Sinobacterium norvegicum: one gene and its partner. The protein of the gene in region 2 interacts with the protein of the main gene of each other region in a pairwise test. Links are inferred from orthologs where the notes say so. Each region holds a gene or a part of one and is shown on either strand. Other genes may lie near its edges.

Region 1 (7,785 bases), on a different replicon or contig from region 2:
TCAGTGTGTGGGAAGTCAGTGCGGACGAGATGTTGTCGTTTTTTCTGATGAGTGTCGCGCTGGTCGCCGTGGTGGTGGTGCTGGCCGGTGTTTTGGCCGTGCTTAAGCGGTTGTTGGGCAAATTGTTCGATCGGTGATGGAGAGGAGGAGGCCTTTTTGGCTCCTCCTCACGCAATATTACTGATTTTCTAACGTGATTTCTAAGTCAAGATTATTGGCAATCTCATCGAGACAGTCGTTGAGGTCATCGATGGCAATGGTGCTGGGTATTTCGATATCGAGCATGGCCTCAAACAAGGGGATGCCGGCCATAGGGGCACTGGTCACGTGGCTGGAGAATTCGCTGATATTAATGTGCCGTGTAGCCAAGGCCTTCGAGATCTCCAACACGATGCCCGGTCTGTCGTTGCCCAGAATGCTTAAGTCTTTACGGTAACTGTCGCTCTCTTCGGCGGCTTGCACGGTACGTTCAATAGTAAGATTAAAGCCCTGTTGCTCGAGAGTCTTCAGCTTGCTGCAGAGTTCGTCGATGGTGTCTTTTTTGGCGCTTACCTTCACAATACCGGCGAATTTTCCCGCCATATGCGCCAGGTGACTGGCTTCCCAGTTGCCGCCACCCTCAACAACGGTGGTAGAGAGTTGCTCGACTAGTCCGGGTTTATCATTGCCGACAAAGGTAAATACAAGTTGCTCTATCATCTGCTAACACTCTGAATGTAATTGAGGGTTCAGTATAGACTTATATCGATGGCCGGTCACGGCTTGAGGCGAGCTTAACGCTTGTTTTAAAGGAATTTTTTACCACTGTATTGGCAGGTCAGAGCCCAGATCTGTCGACCTTTTTAGTTTTTGAATCTATAATAGCATTCTGAAAAATAAAGCATTTATTGCCAAGGTGGTTTTCATGGTCGCAGCGAGTTCAGGCCCATTTTTACAGATGCAATCAGAGAGCCTGCTCTTCGGTGGCTGGCAGCGTCGCTATCAACATAATTCGCTGGTTTGTGACTGTGCGATGACATTCTCAATCTATTTACCACCGCAGGCGAAACTGAAAAAAGTACCGGTGCTTTACTGGCTGTCAGGCTCTGGTTGCTCTGATCTGGAGTTCAGTCAACAGGCGGGGGCTCAGCGCGTGGCGAGTGAGCTGGGCATTGCCTTGGTTGCCTGCGATACCAGTCCCCGTGGCAGCGGCGTAGATGACTGCGGCAGTCAGAAAATTGGCCAGGGGGTAGGGATGTTTATTAACGCCACTCAGGCGCCTTGGTCTAGGCATTTTAATATGTATGACTATATTACCGCTGAGCTGCCGCAGTTAATTAATATGCATTTTGCTGTTAATCCGGCCAAGGCGTCGATAGCCGGGCATTCAGATGGTGGTCATGGCGCCATCGTCGTGGCCCTTCGTAACCCCGGACGCTTTAAGAGTGTCTCTGCCTTCTCGCCATTATTGTCGGCCAGTAATAGCCGCTGGGGGCAGAATGTATTTACCGCCTATCTTGGTGCCAACCAGCAGGCCTGGAAGAGTTATGATGCCACGGCGCTGCTTGAGATCTGCTCGATGAAAATCCCTATGCTTATTGATCAGGGAGCCTCTGATCAATTTCTCATTGATGAACTTGACCCCAGCGAGTTTTTGGCCGCCTGTGAGCGGTCATCTGTTGATGTCCAATACCGAAGCCAATTTGGCTATGACCATAGCTATAACTTTGTCGCCACCTTTATCGAGCAACATTTACGTTTCCATGCAGCGGCGCTGGCCTAACAGTCGTGCTGTTGCTGTTCGTATCGGCGACTGATATCACTTATAATCGTTTCTGATGAACCCATGAATTAGAGGTGGTGGTGAAAATACCGTATCAGCAATTATCATCGGACACGCTAGACGCCTTGCTTGAGGAGGTCGTCAGCCGAAATGGTACCGACTATGGTTCGATTGAAACCTCAATAGAACAGCGCAAACAGCAGCTGCTGTCGGCATTGACGAGTGAGAAAGTGGCTGTTTATTTCGATACTGAAACGGAGACGGTTAACATCTTGTCGCCGCGGGAGATTGAGGAAATGAAGCGCCAGCAAGCCCAGGCTGATAATGCGGTACAAGAGCCTAGTTTTTACGCGCCAGAAATAGATTTTGATCAGAGTGTAGACAGTGATTATGAAAGTTGATTTAACCTTGGATGCCTGTGGCCTCTATTGCCCCGAACCCGTGATGATGTTGCACAATAAGGTGCGAGATATTGTCGCTGGTACGGTGCTTGAAGTCATCGCAACAGACCCGTCGACGGAGAGAGATATCCCCAAATTCTGTAACTTCCTCGGCCATGAATTATTAGAGAGCAGGGCTGAAGACGGCAAATATTTTTACTATATTCGTAAAAGCGACGACTAGCCCGTTAGCCATGCTCTTTGCTGCTGATAGTGTTGAGTTCGCCCCCACAGTGCTTGCAGAAGTTGGCGTCGTTCTCATGGCCTGAACGGTTACAGTTTGGGCACATACTACTGCTACGTTGGATACCCATCTCATGGTGCAGCTCGGCGGTCAAAATGCCCGTGGGTACGGCGATAATGGCATAGCCTGTCAGCATCATTATCGACGAGATGAATTGCCCCAGCGGTGTCTGTGGTGAAATATCACCATAGCCAACGGTGGTAATGGTCACAATGGCGAAATAAATGGAGTGGGGTATCGAAGAGAAGCCGTTCTCCTCGCCTTCGACGACAAACAATATCGAGCCAAAGATAACGGTAATCACTAACACCGAGCTGAAAAATACAAAGACCTTACGGCGAGAGCGCAGCAGCGCAACCAGCAAAATGTTAGCCTCATCGACATGGCGAACCAGCTTTAAAACACGGAATATTCTCAGTACTCTAATCAGTCTGAAAATGGTGAGATGATTTGCTGTTGGAAAAATCAAACCAATAAAGGCTGGAAGAATACTGATCAGGTCGATCAAACCATAAAAACTGAAGATGTAAGAAGTTTTCTTTGGACTGCAATAAATCCGCGTCAGGTACTCGAGTAGAAAAAATAGGGTGAATACCCACTCGCCAACATACAATGCCCGATGGTATTGGATGCTTATCGTCTGAATACTGTCCAGCATGATCAGCAGCACACTGGCGATAATAACGACTATCAGTAAGACATCAAACCGTTTCCCCGCCGGTGTATTGGTACCGAAGATGACGCTGTATAGAGTTTTCTTTATGCTGTGATCTGCCATGGGTGCTCGTTTTGATTCTAACGTTGACAGTGTTTGGGCAGCTGCCAAACCCGATTGTTAAAAATATCTTGCTCGGGGCATTGTAGGGCAGGGTTGTCGAGGAACTCGGCGCGTTCGACCAAACCCAAGCCCGCAACCGCGTCTAATGAGGTTATCTCATTGCTATTGAATAATAAGGTGGTAAGTTCCGGCAATTCTATCAAAGGCGCTAAGTCCTCAATCATGTTGTGGCTGAAGTTTATCTGCTGCAGGTTGCTAAATACGCCGATGCCGGCCAGCGACTGAATATTACTATTGCTGCAATGTAGCGTGGTGAGTTGTTCGGCAGCGCTGACATTTTGATCGATAATATTTTCCTGAAGACAGTTTTCGAGCATTTTATCCTCGACCTGAAAGTCTTGGAGCAGAGCAGGAGGGGTATAAACGACATTTTCGTTCACACTGAAGCTATAATCTGCACAGCCGATCATTGAGGAGATAACGACAACGGTCAGGCCAAGGCGTTTGAGCTGTTGGATCGAAGGCATAAATTATTATTCTTTGTTGAGAGCTTAAGCACTTATTGTAGGTTAAATGATTGAAATATTTCAATCATCGATTCTCAATCGATGTTGTAGCTGTATACATCGGATTGAAGTAACATTATCCTTGGTAAAGAAATTTGCCGTAAAACGGGGCTGTAATGAACAAATATCGCCAATTAATAGAAACCGCTTTCCCGAATATCCGGCACTGTATGGTGCTGGGTATGACTGTTGAAGATGCAGATTTTGGTCGTCTGCTTTTACGCATGCCCTACCTGGAAACAATGGTAGGTGACCCACAGGGTGGTGTTATCCACGGCGGTGCATTGACAACACTGATGGATAGCGCTTGCGGCTTTGCTGCAATGTTAGGCGTTGAAGGTGAGGCGGTATGCCCGACGCTCGACTTGCGTATTGACTATATGGGGCCAGCTACACCGGGTCTGGATATTATCGGCGACGCAGAGGTCTATCGCGATACTTCCGAGTTATTGTTTTGTCGTGGTATTGCCTACCACCCAGGGCAAAAGGATCGTCCAATAGCGCATACCACGGCGACATTTATGCGAGTTAATTATCAAGATATGAAACCGTTGATGCCAAGCGAGGAGAGCCAGCAATGAAGCCGCTAAGCAAGGCAAACACAGCCATACTAACAGCTATACAAGAGGGCGATATTAATAAACTCATCCAGGCCTCGCCCTATGCCAAGCTGTTAGGTGTAGAGGCGATAGTTTTGGGCGATGAGATGCTCTTTCACCTGCCGGCTAATGACGATAATATTGGCAACCCTATGCTGCCGGCAATTCACGGCGGTGTTATTGGTGGCTTTATGGAAGTCGCTGCCCAGCTAACAGTGATGCACCGTGTAGAGACGCCTTTTGTGCCGAAAGTTGTCGACTTATCGCTAGATTATCTGCGCCCTGGAAAAAATGTCGCCAGTTATGCGCAGTGTGTATTGGTTCGCCAAGGCCGAAAGGTTGTCAATGTCAGCATTACTGCATGGCAGGATACGCAGGATAAACCTATCGCGACGGCACGGACACATTTTCTGTTATCCGAGGGGTAGTGTATTACTGGCCGACATAGTCGAGGGGAAGCGCGGTGGTTGATTTAATACTGCGCAGCATAAAGCTCGATTGAACGCCGGTAACGCCTTCAATACGGGTCAGTTTGCCGAGTAGGAATTGTTGATAATAATCCATGTCTGGCACTACGACCTTCAATAAGTAATCGGCGGTTTGGCCAGTAATCAAGGCACATTCAATGACCTCGGGATACTGCTCAATATGGCGTTCAAAGTTTTCAAAGCGCTCTGGTGTATGTTTGTCCATGCTGATGCTGACCATTGCTGTCAGTCTTAATGCTAGTTTCTTGCTGTTTAAGATAGTGACATGGCGGTCAATATAGCCGGCATCTTCGAGTTGCTTTACCCGTCTTGAGCAGGGGGAGGGGGAGAGGCCTACTTTTTCCGCCAACTCTAGGTTGCTGATGCGGCCATCCAGTTGCATTAATTTAAGAATGCGTTTGTCGGTTCTGTCTAGTTTCATAATATCCCGATATATTGATGTATTATGCTAATAATTTTATAGATAGTAGTCTATTTGATGTTTATTTCCTATTGTCGTGCGATGTTAATCCTGTTGCTGGCGGGAGTGACTTGTTTCTAACATACTTGATATGTGACGCCAGACCAATCACAATCAGCGCGCTGTAAGAGTCTGTAATTCATATAATAATATTTTTAATGGTTAACAGTTTAGGGTTCATTGGATGAAATTTGTACGCAATGTATGGCGCAGCTATTGGTGGCTGATATCGATTTTATTGATGGTTGTCGTGGCCTGGCGGTTGATGAATAGCGAACCCGTAAAAATTATTTATACGGCTCTGACGCCACCGGTTTTGCCCGAGCTGATGGTCCAGGATCAGAGTGGCCAATGGCTGGCGCAGCGCTGGCTTGATCAAAACTGGGATAACCGTCAGTATCAGGCCAGCGATCAAACGCGAGAGTATCACCACCTCAGCCAGGGCACGCGGACGCTGCCAATTCCTTATCAGTGGTTGGTCAGCCTTGAGGCGCCTGCAGCGTCCCCCATCGCTTCGTTGTTCGATGAACAAGTGCTGTTCAAAGACAATCGTTATCTGTTGCGCTTTGGTTTTATTCGCAGCACGCAGCACGATGAGTTAAACCCAGATGGTCTTCCCATCGGCTTTGCCAAAACACCGGCTCAGAAGCTCAACGGTGTCAATGTCAGAGCGGATGCGATTGGCTTTACCTGTGCCGCCTGCCATACAGGCCATTTTGTCGCCGAGACGGAACAGGGGCTGGCGGAATATATTATTGAGGGCGGCCCAGCGACTACTGATCTAGGACAGTTGACGAAAGCCTTGGGGGCAGCGTTAGGTCAGACGGCCATTGCCAGTAAATTGCCCATTTTCAACAGTCGCTTTGATCGGTTTGCGCGTCGGGTGCTTGGTCAACAGTATTCGGCTGCGACAAAGCAAGCCTTGGCCGATGAGCTATCGGCAATGATTATTGTGCTAAAAGATAAAGCCGATGTGATTGAGGTAACGGAAGGTTTTGGTCGTCTCGACGCATTAAATCGTATAGGCAATCAAGTTTTTTCCCGAAATTTGCAACGTCCTGACAATTATCAGCCTATTAACGCGCCGGTAAATTTTCCGCATATATGGACAGCCTCCTGGTTTAATTGGGTGCAGTATGACGGCTCTATTATGCAACCGTTGGTGCGTAATGCCGGTGAGGCGTTGGGGGTTAGCGCCTATCAAAATATCACTGCTGAGCCGGCGTTGGGGCGATTTCAATCGTCTATACCCTTGGCTAATTTGACCAAAATAGAGCGATTTCTAGCGGGTCAACAGCCAACAGAACAGACGGGTTTCGGCGGTCTGTTAGCGCCGGCCTGGCCTTTTGCTAGACCGGAGGAAGATAGCCTAAACAGAGGGGAGGAGCTCTATCGCCAGCACTGTTCTCACTGTCATTTACCGGCACTTAATAGCGCAGAGATTTGGCAGTCACGGTATTTTGGGCCGATTGAATACTGGCGTGATGGTATAAAAAAGCACACTACAGATCAGGTGCTGCAGTTAAAGCATATTGCGATTGAACAGGTTGGTACCGATGCAGCGCAGGCATCGATATTGCTTAATCGAACGGTTAATACGGCGGCGGATAGCGCTGATAATATTAGCCGAGTTGGCTTGGATCAACAGCTGTGTACGCCTGATCCCAGCCTGTTAATGGCAGAGCAATTGAGTCAGCCATGGTGGCAGCAATCGCAGGCAAAGAATATTGAATTAAGGCTACAAGATGGTGCAAACATCAGTTTTGCACTGGCTTTGGGCGCAATTGTTGAGGCATCAATTGAGGCGGGCTATCAGAGTTTGGGCTTGAACGCTGTCATGCAGGCAGAGCTGTCGGGTAATCGGCCAAACTGTTTGCAGGCAGGCCTGCACTACAAGGCTAGGCCATTAAACGGTATTTGGGCGACACCACCGTATCTTCATAATGGCTCCGTGGCCAGCCTGCGGGATTTGATTTGCCCTACTAATGGGCAGCGCCCTGAATTAATTCGTTTAGGCAATCTTGGCTACGATATTGCTAACATAGGTTTGAGTCAGCCAGAGAGTCTTGGTCAAACGGCGGCGTCGAATTATGACGAAAAGGGGTATTTTTTGCTTGATACCTCGATTGAGGGCAACAGCAATAGCGGTCATCACTTCTCGTCGCAATATGATGATCAAAAGCCCTATTATCAGCAGCCCAAAGGCATTATCGGACCGCTGTTAAATGACCGGCAGTGTGATGATCTTCTTGCCTATGTAAAAATGTTATAAGAGGTATTTATGGCGGGTGTGGTACAGGGTGCCGACGGTGAAAAAATGCCGTTGGGGCGCCGGATATTTAAGCGGGCTTTTGTCTATTTGTTGGACAAAAAAACCGATGCATTCTTTCGTGTCTTGCGTCGTCGCAATCCTGTGTTAGTGATGGCCAAGGCGAATCTCGTGTTGGT
Region 2 (7,781 bases):
CGCAGTCGCCACGGCAGTATTATTTTGTTGGTAGGCCTGGGAAAACTCGTCGCTGGCAGCGGTAATCATCGCCTCCACTTCGGCCTTCATTGATTCGATGGCCGACTCGGGGTCGGCCTGCTCTCGCACTTCCGATAACTGCTCACGCAACATGATTTGCTGCATCAAAAATTGCGGATCATTGGTCGTGGTATTCTCACCACTGGCGTCGATATCTTGTAATTTAAGCAGGTATTGCGCCCTTTTTAAGGGTGATGACAAGGCATTATAAGCCTCATTGATACGCGCACTCATCTGCACTGCCATGCGCTGCTCGCGGTCGCCAGCGGCACTGAATCGGTCGGGGTGAAACTGTTGCTGCAGCTTGCGATATACAGCAGCCAAAGCCGAGAGTTCAACGGCATAACCCGCCTCCAAGCCAAACAGCTCAAAATAATTTTTATCGAGGCTTAAAATGCTCATAGAGAATACTGACTACTGATGTGAGAGGAGCACCCTGCACGCAGGGCACAGAATAGCTTAGACGTGAAAACTCTCGCCGCAACCGCATTCGCTGGAGGCATTCGGATTATTAAACTTCAACCCTTCGTTGAGCCCCTCTTTAACAAAATCCAGCTCGGTGCCATCGAGATAAACCAAGCTCTTGGGGTCAATAATAACCTTGACGCCATGCCCCTCAAACACACTGTCGTGCTCCTCGGTGGTATCGACAAACTCCAGAACATAAGCCATACCAGAGCAGCCGGAGGTGCGAACGCCGACGCGAATACCTAAACCGCTGCCGCGGTTAGCCAATTGGGCGCCAATATGGTTGGCGGCGGATTCGGTGATACTTACAGCCATACTATCTCCACAGGCCCAGCCAATGCCGGTAACGCCCGCTTAACAGACAAAAACAACGAAGTGCGACTACTCGCCGCGCTTAAGCTTAACATCGGCAATTGCCGCTTTTATCGCATCTTCAGCCAATACTGAACAATGGATCTTAACCGGCGGCAGAGCCAACTCTTCAGCCAGCTCAGTGTTCTTAATTGCACCGGCCTCATCCAAAGTCTTACCTTTAACCCACTCGGTTAACAGCGAGCTTGAGGCAATGGCGCTGCCGCAGCCATAGGTTTTAAAACGTGCATCTTCGATGACACCATCATCGCTCACCTGAATCTGTAGACGCATCACATCGCCGCAGGCAGGTGCTCCCACCATACCGGTGCCGACGTTGCCGTCTTTTTCATCAAGCTTACCGACGTTACGTGGATTTTCGTAGTGATCCAATACCTGTTCGCTATAAGCCATGATTATCTCCTCAATGTACTCTTAGTACTCAACAATTGCCGCCTTGCTCAGGCTGTTTTTGTCAACGCTATAGCCCCGCCAGTGACGAGGCTGATAAATTTAATGTGCAGACCACTCGATACTGTCGAGGTCGACACCGTCCTGGTACATATCCCAAAGCGGTGATAACTCACGCAACTTGTTGACTGCCTGTTTTAAGCATTCAATAGCAAAATCAACTTCTTCTTCAGTGGTAAAACGGCCGATACTAAAGCGCAGCGAGCTGTGCGCCAATTCGTCGTTCATACCCAGTGCACGCAGCACGTAGGAGGGCTCTAAACTGGCCGAGGTACAAGCAGAGCCACTCGACACAGCCAAGTCCTTCAACGACATAATCAGCGATTCACCCTCAACAAAGTTAAAGCTGATATTGGCATTACCTGGCAGACGCTGTTCGGCATCGCCGTTGAGGAACACCTCTTCCATACCATTTACACCATTCCAAAGACGGTTGCGAAGCGTCAGTGCATGCTCGGCATCTTTGGCCATATCTTGCTTGGCCACACGAGCAGCCTCACCCATACCAACAATTTGATGCGTTGGTAACGTGCCTGAACGCATGCCACGCTCATGACCACCACCGTGAATCTGCGCCTCTAAGCGAACACGCGGCTTGCGACTAACATACAGCGCACCAATACCCTTGGGACCATACATTTTGTGCGCTGAGATCGATAACATATCGACTTTCATCGCCGCCATATCAATCTCAATCTTACCGGCGCTTTGGGCCGCATCGACATGGAATAAAATCTTGCGTGGACGGGTCAATTCACCAATCGCGGCGATGTCGTTAATCGTGCCAATTTCGTTATTCGCATGCATAATGGAGACAATAATCGTGTCGTCACGCAACACCGCCTCGACAGATTCTGGCGTGATAATACCGTTCGTGTTTGGCTCGAGGTAAGTGACCTCATAACCCTCACGCTCCAGCTGACGACAGGTATCCAGCACCGCTTTGTGCTCAACCTTAGAGGTTACAATATGCTTGCCGTTTTTGGCGTAGAATTTTGCTGCCCCCTTAATCGCAAGGTTATTGGACTCGGTAGCACCACTGGTCCAAACGATTTCCCGCGGGTCAGCATTAATTAAATCAGCAACGTCACGGCGGGCGTTTTCCACCGCTTCCTCTGACTTCCAGCCATAGATGTGCGAGCGCGACGCCGGGTTACCAAAGTTACCGTCCAGCGTTAAACACTTCATCATCGCCTCGGCAACGCGAGGATCGACTGGGGTGGTTGCTGAATAATCGAAATAAACCGGTAATTGCATGTGTTAATACTCCAAGTGATATCTGTGTTGGCGACGAGTCGCCTAGCCCAAACCTGACAACGTGATCGTCTCAATCGTGTCGGGGTTATTTGCGCCATCTAATTCTTTGCGGTGCTGGCGTGCTGAAATATGCTGCACCTCTTGTCTCTGCATCAAGCTATCTAGGCTGATACCGTGTAAAAAGCTGTGTATTTGTTGACTTAAATCAGTCCACAAATGGTGGGTTAAGCAAAAACCCTGTTCGGTACAATTACCTTCGCCGCCACAATTAGTCACATTAACCGACTCATCGACTGCGTCGACAACCTCTGCCACCGATATACTCTCCGTGGCGCGACTCAACTGATAGCCTCCACCGGGGCCTCGAACACTGACGACTAATTTTTGGCGCCTCAGCTTAGAGAATAATTGCTCCAAGTAAGAGAGGGAAATCTCCTGTCGGCTCGATATATCGGCAAGACTCACAGGCCCCTCCCCCGCATGGATAGCTAAATCCAGCATCGCTGTCACCGCGTAGCGGCCTTTTGTCGTCAAGCGCATACTTTGTATTCTCACTGCCATCATTTCACATAGGAGAATTATGTAATAACCCAGCGTAACAGTCAACTATAAAACCCAGCAATTTAGTCGGGATTAATATGGCTATTTCGCGGCAATTATATGCCTCTATTGCTCCGGGGTAAATCGCTGGTTATTTCTGCGACTTAGCGATGGTTTTTTGGGTACTAGCCAATATTCCGCGCAGGATATTAACCTCCATCGTATCGAGGCGCTGACGATTGTATAATCGACGCAAACGGGCCATTACCTGCCTGGGGTTTTCCGGGTCAAGAAATTCGATCTCAGTCAGCACCTGCTCTAAGTGCACCATCATCTTCTCAACCTCGCCCGCATCGGCCAACTCGTAATCCCAGTCTTCAGCATTCTTCTGCTCAAGCGGGTGCTCGCCCAGCAGCGACATGCGCAACTCGTAGCTCAGCACCTGAACCGCCGCCGCCAAATTGAGCGAGCTGTAGTCTTCATTGGTGGGGATATGAACATGAAAGTGGCATTTCTGCAGCTCTTCGTTGGTCAAGCCCCGGTCTTCGCGGCCAAACATAATCGCTACCTTATTACCTTTTTGCAAAGACTGTTTGGCCTGCTCGGCGCTGTCGCGGGGATCGAACAACGGCCACGGAATACGGCGTTCACGGGCACTGGTACCCAGTACCAAGCCACAACCTTCGAGCGCCTCCTCTACGGTATCGACAACCACCGCCTTATCGAGAATATCCTTGGCGCTGACCGCACGCCTGTCAGCCTCCTCAGACGGAAAGCACCTGGGCTCAACCAACACCAACTCGCTGAGCCCCATATTTTTCATTGCGCGGGCAGCGCCACCGATATTACCGGGGTGAGTGGTATTGATAAGAATGATTCTTACTTGATCTAAAAGCTGTAACATAAGCTGCCCTAATCACGCTAAACACGCGTATAATCTGTGAATAATTGCCAATTCGGCCAAATAACGGCGATGGATTCTAGCAGATTCTATCGACCACATCATTGATATAAGTTTTTTTACGCTAATCTAGTAATATCTTGGCAATATTCAAGGTATAATCCCGCCCCTTATTTTTAAGACCCGCTTCAGAGGCAAAAAACTCCATGCAACCGATGACCAAAATCGCTCTACGCGCAGCTCGCAAAGCCGGTGAGATTATTGAACGCGCCAGAGATAACCTGGCTTATATCGATGTCGAATCCAAAGGCGAGAACGACTTTGTTACTGAAGTAGACAAATCGGCTGAGAGAGAAATCCTCTATCATTTACAGAAGGCCTACCCTGACCACTGTTTCCAGGGCGAAGAGTCTGGCCTTATCGAAGGCAGCGACAAAGACTATCTGTGGATTATCGACCCAATCGATGGCACCACCAACTTTGTTCGTGATATACCACACTACGCCGTTTCTATTGCCTGCCAGTACAAGGGCAAGCTAGAACACGCCGTCGTCTACGACCCAATCCGTCGCGAAGAATTCACCGCCAGCCGCGGTAATGGCGCCCAACTAAACGGCCGCCGTATCCGCGTCAGCAAGGTCACCACCCTCGAAGGCGCTGTTATCGGCACTGGTATTCCTTTTGCCGGCCACTGCGACACTCACATGGCTGCCTATACCGATAGCCTTCAGGCTATTGCCGGCAAGAGCGCCGGTATTCGTCGTGGCGGCGCCGCCTCGCTGGACCTCGCCTATGTTGCCGCCGGCCGACTCGACGGCTTCTGGGAAATCGGCCTACAGCAGTGGGATATCGCTGCCGGCGCCTTGATTCTGACCGAAGCCGGTGGCTTCATCAGCGACTTCCAAGGTGGTCACAAATACCTTGAGAGCGGCAACGTTGTTTGCGGCCCGCAAAAGGTCTTCAAGGCCATGCTACAAACTATTAGCCCCCACCTGGGCAGCCTATAAGTCTTGTATTTACTTATCGGCGACCCTGTCGCCGATAAGCTTTTTCACACCTCCCCCACTCTTTTTTAACACCTCTCGCAACACCGCACTACACTCTGCATAGACAATAACAACAAGGTCGACCCATGTCGGTATACAACACCTTCTGTTTTCTTGCAGCTGCAGCCATTCTCATTGCCTTTATTAACAGCAAGCTGATTAAGATGCAGGCCACTATTGCCATCACCGCAGGCTCCCTCGCACTCGCATTAGTGATTATTATTGCCGGGCAACTGGATTGGTTTTATTTAAACGATGTCGCCATCCACACTATCAACAACCTGCACTTTGAGACTTTTTTGCTTAAGGGCGTGTTAAGCTTTCTACTCTTCGCTGGCGGCCTTGGCATTAAGCTAAGTCACTTACAGGATCAAAAATGGGAAATCGCCGTGCTCGCCCTCGGTGGCACGCTGATTTCTACGTTTATTATTGGCTTCGCCCTCTTCTATCTCTGCCAATACATTAACCTGCCCTTAAATTTTATTTACTGCCTATTATTTGGCGCTCTGATTTCGCCGACAGACCCGATTGCCGTCATGGCGATAGTGAAGCAACTCAATGCACCACGGCGCATTGCCACACAGGTTGAAGGCGAGTCCCTGTTTAACGACGGTATTGGCTTGGTAATTTTTGTCACTATTTCTGGCATTGCCTTCAGCCAAAGCACCCCCACTATTGCCAGCGTCAGCCAGTTATTTCTCCAAGAGGCAATTGGCGGTATCGTATATGGGTTGGTGCTGGGGCTGATTTTTCACCTGCTGATCCGTGCCGCTGCCGGCACTCACATGCAGCTTCTTCTTACCATGATCATACCCACCAGCGGTTACGCCCTCTCTTTTATGCTCGAGGTGTCTGGGCCATTAGCAATGGTCGTCTCTGGGATTATGATCGGCAATTGGACGCGCAAAGACGGATTCAGCGAGGAGGGGGGAAATAGTCTCGATAAATTCTGGTCGCTGATCGATGAATTTTTAAACAGTTTATTATTCCTACTGATTGGCTTGGTGATGCTCACCTTAAGCTTCCACCGGGAGGATTTACTGTTAATGCTGATCGCAGTGCCTTTGGTTTTGTTCAGCCGCTATTGCAGCGTAGCCATTCCCTACATCGGCTTCAGACGGCTTCGCCACTACAACCCGTTGTCAGAAAAAATTCTCACCTGGGGCGGTTTACGCGGCGGCCTCGCCTTAGCCCTGGCGATGTCAGTACCCAAGGGCATAATGATAGTGCCTGAGCACAACATCGACGTAAGCGAGATCATCTTGGTGATGACATTTTCCGTCGTGGTTTTTTCTATTCTAATTCAAGGGCTGACCATTACCCCGATGATCGAAAAAGCCAAACAACTCGAAGGCACATCCGCTAACTCCGGTACCACCCGAGCAAAAGGTCAACAATAAAAAAGCCCAACCGCTGTCGCGATTGGGCTTTTTCAACAACGATAGCGTTTACGGTCTGTCGTCGACATCGGCCTCAGTTTTTTCTGGTGGCATCAAATCTTCCCGGGTGATATTCATCCGAATCAATATATTCGCCGCCACATAAATCGAAGAGTAAGTACCCACCGTCACACCAATCAACAACGATGTGGCAAAACCATGAATCATTTCTCCGCCCCAGTAAAACAAGGCAATCAAGACCAGCAAAGTCGTCGCCGAGGTAACCAAAGTTCGGCCCAGCACCTCTGACAGCGACACATTAATAACATGCTCTGCATCGCCCTTGCGAATCTTACGGAAGTTCTCCCGGATTCTATCCGACACCACAATAGTATCATTGAGCGAGTAACCAATCAGCGCCAACAAAGCGGCTAATACGGTCAAGTCAAAATTCAGCTGCAACACCGAAAAAACACCCAGCGCAATAATAACGTCATGCCCTAGTGCCGCCACGGCACCAACAGCAAATTTAAACTGGAAGCGAATACCGACATAAATCATCACCATCGCCAATGCCAATAGCAGCGCTAAACCACCCTGCTCTCGCAACTCTTCACCGACCTGCGGGCCGACAAACTCGATACGCTTTAACTCGACATGAACACCGGCACTCTGCTCTAACAGCGCAACCATATCGGCACCGGCCTTGTCGTCAAAGCCCTGAGCCAAACGCACCAAGACATCACGATCGGAACCGAAATTGACCACAACAGCGCCGCCATAGCCATTGCTATCGAGGGTTTCTCGCACCTGCTCCAGCGGCACGGGCTTATCGTAATACACCTCTATCTGGGTGCCACCGGTAAAATCTAAGCCGAAGTTCAGACCCTGAACCGCCAGCGATGTAATCGATCCCAACACTAACAGCGCTGAGAATATTGTCGCCACCATGCGGTAGGACATGAATGGAATAATCTTTATTGCTTTGGACATATCGTTGCTGATCTGACCTTTATTGTAATATCTAGTGTGTGCCGCCGAAGCGGCCCCGAATGCGTTCTAATCGCTGACGATTAAATCCACAGTTTCTTCAACTGGCTTCTGCCGTGGGTAAGATTGATCAATGCCCGCGTACCAACAATGGCAGTAAACATTGACGTCATAATACCCAGCGCCAAGGTAACGGCAAAGCCTTTGATCGGCCCGGTGCCAACAGCATAAAGAATGACAGCAACTAACAAGGTGGTGATGTTGGCATCAAAAATGGTGACCACAGCACGCTCAAAACCAGAGTTTATCGCCACTGCC

What was found.
Region 1: the proteins of L9P87_RS13780 (region 2) and tusA interact in binary tests that used the Escherichia coli proteins (3 or more experiments, as listed by UniProt). The link is inferred for Sinobacterium norvegicum from one-to-one orthologs.

What each region holds. Positions count from the first base shown.
Region 1 is NZ_CAKLPX010000001.1:817,087-824,871, reverse strand. Bases 841-3,769 are described here. They hold tusA (sulfurtransferase TusA), read left to right. Parts: upstream 841-2,152; coding sequence 2,153-2,386; downstream 2,387-3,769. Other genes in these bases: L9P87_RS03555 (leucine-rich repeat domain-containing protein), read right to left, coding at 3,242-3,751; L9P87_RS03560 (ion transporter), read right to left, coding at 2,391-3,224; L9P87_RS03570 (YheU family protein), read left to right, coding at 1,843-2,163; fghA (S-formylglutathione hydrolase), read left to right, coding at 905-1,762. Outside these bases: L9P87_RS03585 (hypothetical protein), read left to right, coding at 1-137; L9P87_RS03580 (glycine cleavage system transcriptional repressor), read right to left, coding at 178-699; L9P87_RS03550 (PaaI family thioesterase), read left to right, coding at 3,907-4,371; L9P87_RS03545 (PaaI family thioesterase), read left to right, coding at 4,368-4,817; L9P87_RS03540 (Lrp/AsnC family transcriptional regulator), read right to left, coding at 4,822-5,298; L9P87_RS03535 (di-heme-cytochrome C peroxidase), read left to right, coding at 5,522-7,609; L9P87_RS03530 (cytochrome P450), read left to right, coding at 7,619-7,785. UniProt on the Escherichia coli protein: Sulfur carrier protein involved in sulfur trafficking in the cell. Part of a sulfur-relay system required for 2-thiolation during synthesis of 2-thiouridine of the modified wobble base 5-methylaminomethyl-2-thiouridine (mnm(5)s(2)U) in tRNA.
Region 2 is NZ_CAKLPX010000003.1:387,314-395,094, reverse strand. What follows is about bases 501-3,425. They hold L9P87_RS13780 (IscS subfamily cysteine desulfurase), read right to left. Parts: upstream 2,608-3,425; coding sequence 1,393-2,607; downstream 501-1,392. Other genes in these bases: L9P87_RS13770 (RNA methyltransferase), read right to left, coding at 3,299-3,425; iscR (Fe-S cluster assembly transcriptional regulator IscR), read right to left, coding at 2,650-3,147; iscU (Fe-S cluster assembly scaffold IscU), read right to left, coding at 910-1,293; iscA (iron-sulfur cluster assembly protein IscA), read right to left, coding at 520-843. Outside these bases: Fe-S protein assembly co-chaperone HscB, read right to left, coding at 1-462; more of L9P87_RS13770, read right to left, coding at 3,426-4,051; L9P87_RS13765 (inositol monophosphatase family protein), read left to right, coding at 4,255-5,055; L9P87_RS13760 (cation:proton antiporter), read left to right, coding at 5,181-6,494; protein translocase subunit SecF, read right to left, coding at 6,543-7,466; protein translocase subunit SecD, read right to left, coding at 7,547-7,781. UniProt on the Escherichia coli protein: Master enzyme that delivers sulfur to a number of partners involved in Fe-S cluster assembly, tRNA modification or cofactor biosynthesis. Catalyzes the removal of elemental sulfur from cysteine to produce alanine.